Regions from separate parts of the Clostridium sp. DJ247 genome, predicted to be linked through region 2. Evidence: riboswitches for the same ligand, from Rfam matches in the RefSeq annotation. Region 2 holds a riboswitch; each other region holds the start of a gene.

Region 1 (2,206 bases), on a different contig from region 2:
TATTGCTAATTCAGAACTCATAAGCTACCTTAATAAGATAAGACTACCTATCAATGTCAATGCAATAGCTCAAATAGCGGCTCTTGCAAGCTTATATGATGAAAGTGGAAAAGTTACTGATTTTAATATACTTAATACATCCCCCAAGCTTGTTTTAGCGGATACTAGAATAATTGCTAATGCACCAGTAAGATACCTTAACGCTGGTATAGGTGATACTATAGTAAAATGGTATGAAGCAGCTCCTAATTCTATAGAAGGAAATAATGATATTTCGCTGAGAATTGGTTTGCAGACTGCAAAGCTTGCACTTGATATATTGCATAATAGTTCAGTATCAGCTGCAAAGGAAATAGAAAAAAATCATGTAAACAAAGAAGTAAGCGAAGTAATAGATGCTATTATAATACTGGCTGATCTTGTTGGAAGTATTAATGGAGGAAATCATAGAGCCGCAATAGCTCATGCAATTCATAACAGCTTAACAGCTATTCCAGAAACCCACGAAAGTCTTCACGGAGAAAAAGTAATATTCGGGTTAATTGTTCAGTTTATATTAGAGGGTAAGCTACAAAAAGAAATAGAAGAGCTTATTGATTTTCTTAACTTATTAAATCTTCCCGTTACGCTAGAACAGTTAGGAATAAAGGATTCAGTACCTGAAAAAATTGCTAATGTTGCTAACGGAGTAAATATAGCAGCAGAGGAATTGGACAAGATAAATTTTGAAGTAAATAGTAACTTAATTGAGCAGGCAATTATAAAGGCAGACCAACTTGGGAAAAGTAGGTTGAAAATACTATTACAAAGTTAGATTAAGGTAAAAAAGGATATAGGGAAAAGTTAGGTGTAATGGATAAAACTTATTTTTTAGGTATTGACAGGGATAAATGTTTCCAATATAATAATTATATGTTATACAGCACGTATAATTATTAGAAGTTTTTGTAAACTTAATATGTATATTCTTATCAAGAGAGGCGGAGGGACTGGCCCTATGAAACCCAACAACCGGCATTTATATTTACTTTAAATGTATCGGTGTTAATTCCTACAGAGTAAATAGTACAATTTTGTACTATACTGGAAGATAAGAAAAGTAGTAGTTTTGTGAAATGATTTTTCGTTAACGAAGGCTATTTTTCTTAGGTTTAGGAAAGATGGCCTTTTAAATTTAGTTAATATGACCATATAATACAGTTCTGGGATTATAAATGATTAATTATTTTCTCTAGAAAAAGTAAATATGGCACAATTTATAAAATTTTTTAGTTGACCAGAAACACTGGAGACTAAGTTGTCTTAATTTTATTGAGATAACTTAGTCTTTGTTTATTTTCAAAAAATTTATTTAAAAGGAGGACACATAATGAAGAAGAAAATTAATCTAAATACTCCAGTAGTACAAAGCCGTGAACAGCGTCTTGGCACTATAATTGCATGGGATGGTAAAGCATCAGATTTGGCACAGGAATCGGTTAACGCTCGTAGAGGTTGCGGCGGTGGTGATGGGAAGAAATCATGTAAACTTTGCGAATTTAGGGGACCTTTTACCCAAGGATCAGTTTGCAGTGAGCAGATGGTAGAATGTCAAGCAGGTCATGTTCGTGGTGCAGTGCTCATTCAACATTCGCCTATAGGATGTGCAGCAGGTCAAGTAATATACAACTCTATATATCGTAATGGTCTTGCAATGCGTAATTTACCTGTAGAAAATATGCATGCAATTTGTACCAATTTACAAGAGGGTGACATAGTATTTGGAGGAATTAAGAAACTTGAACAGACTATACGTGATGCTTGGGAACGTTATAATCCAAAAGCAATATTTATTGCCGCTTCCTGTGCTACTGGAATCATAGGTGATGATATAGATAGTGTGGCAAGCAAATTTGAGAAAGAATTAAATATTCCTGTTATTCCTCTACATTGTGAAGGATTTAAATCCAAACATTGGAGTACTGGATTTGATGCAACACAGCATGGAATTGTACGTCAAATTGCACGTAGAAATCCTAAAAAACAAGAAGATTTGGTGAATGTTATTAACCTGTGGGGATCAGATATATTTAAACCAATGTTAGCAGAGTTAGGACTAAGAGTTAACTATGTCATTGATCTAGCAACTGTAGAAGACTTGGAACAAATTTCAGAAGCAGCGGCTACTGTGGGTTTTTGTAACACTCTGTCCTCATATATGGCAGCA
Region 2 (2,206 bases):
AATTTCTGATCACCCACTAGATTTAAACTTAAAGTGGATGAAGCAATTAAAGGAAAACTATCCTAATAAAATTTTAGTTGCTTCAATAATGGGAGAAAATGAAGAAGAATGGACTAAGCTAGCTAAAATGGTTACAGAAGTTGGTGCAGACATAATAGAATGTAATTTTTCTTGTCCTCAAATGATAAGTGATGCTATGGGTGCTGATGTTGGACAAAATTCAGAATTAGTAAAAAAATATTGCGAAGCTACAAGAAAAGGAACTCATTTACCAATATTGGCAAAGATGACACCTAATGTTGGAGATATGGTGGAACCAGCAGTAGCATCTATAGAAGGAGGAGCAACTGGACTAGCTGCAATTAATACTATAAAAAGTATTACAAGAATAAATTTAGATAATTTTTCTCCATACCCAATTATTAATGGAAAATCCTCTGTATCAGGATATTCTGGAAAGGCTGTAAAACCAATAGCGCTTAGGTTTATAAATGATTTAGCTAAAAGTCCAAAATTAAAAAATATACCTATAAGTGGTATGGGGGGAATAGAAACTTGGGAAGATGCTGTAGAATTTATACTTTTAGGGTCTTCTAATCTCCAAATCACTACAGCAGTTATGCAGTATGGTTATAGAATTATAAATGATTTAATAAGTGGACTATCTTATTTTATGGATGAAAAAGGTATAGATAAAGTAGAAGAATTGGTAGGGTTAGCACTAAATAATGTAGTTTCTACAGATAAGCTAGATAGAGATTATATAATATATCCTGACTTCCAAGAGGATACTTGTGTAGGATGCGGAAGATGTTATATATCATGCTATGATGGTGGACATCAAGCTATAGAGTGGGATTATGAAAATAGAAAACCTTTATTACTTAGAGATAAATGTGTTGGATGTCATCTTTGTGGCAATGTATGTCCTGTAAATTCAATTACTTCTGGAGATAAAGTTTATAAAGAAGCAGCTATTTAAATACTTTTTGAGCTTATTATAATGCTTGACTAGTAAGTGCTGTAGCATTAGGGAAAATTACTGTAAAGTACTAATGATTTAAATATTTGTTTATTAACTAATGTAAGAGAAGGAGTTCTAATAAGTTTCCAATACTCTTAAAAATGAAACTTTACAAAAAAATATTGACATAAAAGTATATTATATTTATAATTAAAACAATAAAAAACAAGTTAATATTAATCGCTAACTTATCAAGAGTGGTGGAGGGACTGGCCCTATGAAACCCAGCAACCTGTATTATTTTAATACAAAGGTGCTAACTCCTGCAGCAGCCTTAGCAGCTGAAAGATGAGAAATTCTAGAATAGCTTTTTGAGCTGGAGGTTTTTCTCCAGCTTTAATTTTTTATTATGTTTCCATAATAAAAAGTAAAAATTTTATTAAATAGTATTTGTAACAAATGTAAAGCTCTTACACAAAAATTATTCAAAATTTAAGGAGGATTTATTTATGAAAAAGATCGCGGCAATTTTGGTATCATCAACATTAATTCTTGGACTAGCAGCATGCGGAGCAAAACAAGACTCTAGTACTTCAACAACTGCAGCAAATGATAAAAAGACTATAGTTGTGGGAGCAACACCAGTTCCAGCTGGGGAAGTTTTAAAGGAGGTAAAGCCTTTATTAGAAAAAAAAGGATATAAACTTGAAATAAAGGAATTTACAGATTATATAATCCCAAATACTTCTTTAGCATCTGGAGATTTAGATGCAAATATGTATCAGCATACTCCATTCCTTGAAAACTTTAATAAAGAAAAACACACAGATTTAGTTCCAGTTACAAAAGTATATCTTCCACCACTTGGTGTTTATTCAAAGACTGTTAAGAATATTCAGGATGTAAAACAAGGTGCAACAATAGCGGTACCTAACGATCCTACAAATGAAACAAGAGCTTTAAGATTACTAGAAAAAAGTGGTTTAATAAAGTTAAAGAGCGGAGACATTTTAACTAAATTAGACTTGATAGAAAATAAAAAAGGAATTCAAATTAAGGAATTAGATGCACCACAATTACCAAGGGTACTAGGAGAAGTAGATTTAGCAGTAATAAATGCTAATTATGCGTTAGATGCTAAATTAAACCCATCAAAAGATGCAATTTTATTAGAAGATAAGAATTCACAATATGTGAATGTATTGGCAACAAGAAAAGAAGATAAAGACAAGCCTTATGTTA
Region 3 (2,206 bases), on a different contig from region 2:
AACTTCTTTTTCTTTTCCAACAACCTCTCCTAATGTTCTAAGCCAGCTGTCCATACCAGCAATTCCATGAGGCTGCAAAGATTTCACATAAGGAACTCCATATTTTTGTTCTAATCCATTACCGAAGTAACCTCCTAAAGTACTACATATGCTTATAGTAGCTGCGGCTTCAGACATCCTTGATATTTCCTCAATTGTACTAAATGGTATTCCAAACTGTGGTACAAGACCCAAGCAAGCAAAAATTTCAGTTATAGTATCTCTAGCACTTCCATTAAAATTAATCATATTTACTAATTCTGGACGTTTTTTTTCAGGTGCCTTTACTATACGTGTTAACACAGCATGAAATGCTGCATCAAAACCTGAAGCCCAAATTTGAGATCTAAATCCTTCACAGAAAACTGGTACTACTGGAATACCTATCTCTTTTTCTACCTCTTGTAAGATACTCTCAACATCATCACCAATAATACCTGAGGCGCAGGAGGTAGTTACAAATATAGCCTTAGGATTAAATCTCTTATAAGCTTCTCTTACTCCTTCCTTAAGCTTTTCAGATCCACCAAAAACAGTGCTACCTTCTGTCATATTAGTGTTAACAACCTTAACATTATCATGTTCCCAATTTCTAATATTTTCTCCCCATTGATAATTAGTATTTTCTCCTATAACATCAGCAGCACATCCAATGGGAGCATGATTTACAATAGCTGCATCTACTATGCGGGATAAATATCCTTGTGCACAACCCGAACTACAATTGGTGGTCTGACTAAAGCATCTCTTCCCATTTTTTAAACAACCTTCTTTAGATTGTTGTACTAAATCTTTTATAGTGCCTTTGTATCCAACAATTGATTTAAGTCTATTTTCTCTAATAGGTGCTTCCGCACGCTGCAAATTAATTGTCATTCTTTTTCCCCCTATTTTTATATATTTTATAAAATAAAATTTATATTCAATAAATACTTACGTAGTTTTTTATTTAAGTTCTCCAGTATAATATGGATTTAAGTCATTAGTGAATAACTCCTCTGCTTTTACTTGACCTGGAACTTCAAAGTTAGCTAATTTATTTTTTTCTGCTAACTTAATCCAAAAATCAATTTGTTCTGGTTTAATCCATTTTTGATCAGGGTATACATTTCCAGCTACATCCTTTTCACTGGCACCCTTTTAGGTTACTTTACTCTCACGCTTCATAGCCAGTATTTCTACTACGCATTGTGATTGGCTACAAGACTTCTTGGTAATTACCTTCACTGGACTTTCACCAGTTAGCATGTTCCAGCTTTGCTGGATGCACAAATAATAAAAGCTAAACTCTCACATTATGAGAATTTAGCCTCTAGTTTTCTAGTCAACTTAATCCTTAAACATTATTCAATATAAAAAACCTTCTTATAGATAAGTTACAAGAAGGTTTTAATCTCTCCTAGTTCCTCATCTTCCAAGTATATACCTGCTGGAATTAGCACCTTTGAATAAATTCAGGTTGCTGGGCATCTTAGGGCCAGTCCCTACGCCTCTCTAGATAAGAAAATAGCTAATACTTCATTACAATTGGCTACTTAAATTAAACTACTAAGCACTAGCACTTATTGCCGTAGTATAAATTTTCTCTAACAGAGTAAGTGCACCACGGTACCCAACATATGAACGGGATAGAACAACTTCATATGATGCTGGGAAACTAACTTCAACTATGGAACCTTTCAACTCCTTAGCTAAATCTCGCTCCCAAGTAGTACCAAAGATAATTGGAGGTTTATGACCAAAATCTGCTTGACGAATTTTTTGGTGAATTCTATAGGTATCTTCCTCAAATTCAACATCCGTTGAAACATCTTCTGCAATATTTTTATACTGTTCACGTATTAATTCTTTATATTCCTCAGGTGGGTTTTCTGTAATAATCTGTTTTCCTGGAATTAAACCCAATTGGTTTACTAAAAATTTAGTTAACGCAAGGTTATAAGCACTATCACTGATAACCGCAAACTTTGCCGGTAGTCCCCACCAATATTCAGCATAGAAATCTGAAAAATCTTCTAAATAACGATAATAACTGGCTTCTTCTTTTTCAATAAAACTTTCTGCCTTTACAGAATCAAGTCCAGCAAATTCAACCACCTTACGTAGGAAGGAAGTAGTTTCCTTTGCTCCAATAGGAATTACAGGAACATGCAAAAATGGTTGACCG
Region 4 (2,206 bases), on a different contig from region 2:
AAAGTCAGAGTTTTTTGATTACACTGCAAAATATTCAGATGGTGGATCAGATGAAATTATAGTTGAATTTGAAAAAGAGCTGCAGGCTAAAATTGAAGAAATGGCTTTGCAGTGTTGGAAGGCTCTAAAGTGTAGTGTATATGTTAGAGTTGATATGATAATAAAGGAAGGTGTACCTTATATACTTGAGCTTAACACTTTACCAGGAATGACTAAAAATAGCTTGTTTCCAAAGAGTGCAAAGGCTGTGGATATGAGTTTTGCAGAATTGTTAGATGAAATAATTGAAATTTCATTAAAACAAAAAAGGTAGATGTATAAATTAAATTTAAGCTGTGGGTATCTATATTAATTAAATATAAAAATTACAGTTAGATTAATATAAATTTAATAATATAATTAATGCGTAATTGATAAGTATCATATATTAAAAGTGAAATAATGATAAATATGTAATAAATCATTTGTAAAAAATTATACCTTGAATAAAAAAATCAAAATAGTATTGACGTGATATTTATTGGTTGATATAATCTAAACAATGAATTTAATAATAAGTACTTACTTATCAAGAGTGGTGGAGGGACTGGCCCTATGAAGCCCAGCAACCAGTATTGTTTCATTTAATAATACAGTGGTGCTAAATCCTACAGTGTAAGCTGGAAGATGAGGATAACGTTGAGATTTTAAACTCGAGGTTTTCCTCGAGTTTTAATTTTTTTAAATAAGAACAAGGCCGGCCAATTAAAGTACTTTTGTTCTTATGCAATTATTGATTGTTTACATTGATAAGTTAAGACTATATTTAAAGTTAAAAAGAAAGTAAAGCATTTGAATAGAGAATTATTAGGAGGAATTTTATTATGAAAAAAGGAAAAATTTTATCAATAGCTGTATCAGCTTTGCTTGTTTTAGGATTAGCTGGTTGTGGACAAAAACAAGAGGCTGCTAAGCAAAATGATACTAGTAAAGAAACTAAAAAGGTTATAAAAGTAGGTGCATCACCAACACCACATGCAGAAATACTTAAGGAAGTAGTAAAGCCACTACTTGTAAAAGAAGGCTATGATCTTCAAATTGTTGAATTTACAGACTATGTAATACCAAATACATCTTTAGATAGTGGAGAACTTGATGCAAATTTCTTTCAACATATACCTTACTTAACTTCATTTAATAAAGAAAAGCATACTGATTTAGATTACACTGTTAAAGTTCATTTAGAGCCAATGGGAGTATACTCAAAGAAGGTTAAAAAATTAGATGAACTTAAAGATGGAGCAACAATTGCAATACCAAACGATCCATCAAATGGTGCTAGAGCATTAAAAGTATTACAAGCTTCAGCTGTTATAAAGTTAAAAGATGGAGATCTTGTATCTAAGTTAGATATTACAGAAAATAAGAAGAATATTAAAATAACAGAATTAGAGGCAGCACAACTTCCAAGAGTTATAGGTGATGTAGATGCAGCAGTTATAAATACTAACTATGCAATTCCAGCTGGATTAAATCCAACAAAAGATGCTATAGCTATAGAATCAAAGGATTCACCTTATGCTAATGTACTTGCTGTTAGAACAAAAGACAAAGATCAACCATATATACAAGCTCTTTCCAAGGCTTTGACTTCCCCAGAAGTTAAAAAGTATATAGAAGATAAATACAAAGGAAGCATAGTACCAGCATTTTAAAGTTTATAGTTTATATTGCTAAGTATATAGGAATAAAACCTCTTTCTAAGGTAAATCTAATATTAAGAAAGGGGTGTGTAACCGTATGACCAAAGGCGGTATAAATAAACAAGACGTAAATATTGGTACAAAAAGAACTAATAAAAGTGATGTTCAAGAAAAGCACGTAAAGAATAGAAAAAAGCCTAAACAATAGTAGATAAAAACTCAGTACTTACTAGGTGCTGAGTTTTTTATTACATTATGAATTTAATAGACCTTTGATAAACTCGCTTTTCTCAAACAAATCTAAAGGTCTAAACACCTTTCAAATACTTAGCTAAGACCATAAAGAAAAGTATTTAAATGATCTTCAGAATTGTCAGTATATTTCCTAGTATAAGTGAAGTTATGAAATTGGATATCTATACGAGGTTTCAACTTTAGAACCTCATCTAGGTGTTGGTATATGTTACCGGTTCTTTGCGTCATAAATACTTTTTAATAAGTTTAAATCTCAAATTTAATTAAAG

What was found. A riboswitch is a leader RNA that binds a small molecule or an ion and turns the genes downstream of it on or off. The one in region 2 is predicted to bind S-adenosylmethionine.
Region 1: linked by a shared signal. The riboswitch ahead of HGI79_RS10475 (nitrogenase component 1) and the one ahead of HGI79_RS19155 (MetQ/NlpA family ABC transporter substrate-binding protein) in region 2 are both predicted to bind S-adenosylmethionine.
Region 3: linked by a shared signal. The riboswitch ahead of HGI79_RS22780 (ABC transporter substrate-binding protein) and the one ahead of HGI79_RS19155 (MetQ/NlpA family ABC transporter substrate-binding protein) in region 2 are both predicted to bind S-adenosylmethionine.
Region 4: linked by a shared signal. The riboswitch ahead of HGI79_RS10910 (MetQ/NlpA family ABC transporter substrate-binding protein) and the one ahead of HGI79_RS19155 (MetQ/NlpA family ABC transporter substrate-binding protein) in region 2 are both predicted to bind S-adenosylmethionine.

What each region holds. Positions count from the first base shown of each region.
Region 1 covers NZ_JABAIW010000022.1:18,295-20,500, reverse strand. Annotated here, with positions in the region: gene HGI79_RS10480 (aminotransferase class I/II-fold pyridoxal phosphate-dependent enzyme) at 1-814, shown strand, start outside; SAM riboswitch class I at 966-1,097, shown strand; gene HGI79_RS10475 (nitrogenase component 1) at 1,370-2,206, shown strand, end outside.
Region 2 covers NZ_JABAIW010000062.1:21,850-24,055, forward strand. Annotated here, with positions in the region: gene preA (NAD-dependent dihydropyrimidine dehydrogenase subunit PreA) at 1-982, shown strand, start outside; SAM riboswitch class I at 1,210-1,319, shown strand; gene HGI79_RS19155 (MetQ/NlpA family ABC transporter substrate-binding protein) at 1,474-2,206, shown strand, end outside.
Region 3 covers NZ_JABAIW010000022.1:14,630-16,835, forward strand. Annotated here, with positions in the region: gene HGI79_RS10465 (nitrogenase component 1) at 1-915, opposite strand, end outside; partial or broken gene HGI79_RS22780 (ABC transporter substrate-binding protein) at 985-1,164, opposite strand; SAM riboswitch class I at 1,444-1,544, opposite strand; gene HGI79_RS10470 (nitrogenase component 1) at 1,588-2,206, opposite strand, start outside.
Region 4 covers NZ_JABAIW010000023.1:44,589-46,794, reverse strand. Annotated here, with positions in the region: gene HGI79_RS10915 (D-alanine--D-alanine ligase) at 1-313, shown strand, start outside; SAM riboswitch class I at 563-673, shown strand; gene HGI79_RS10910 (MetQ/NlpA family ABC transporter substrate-binding protein) at 864-1,694, shown strand.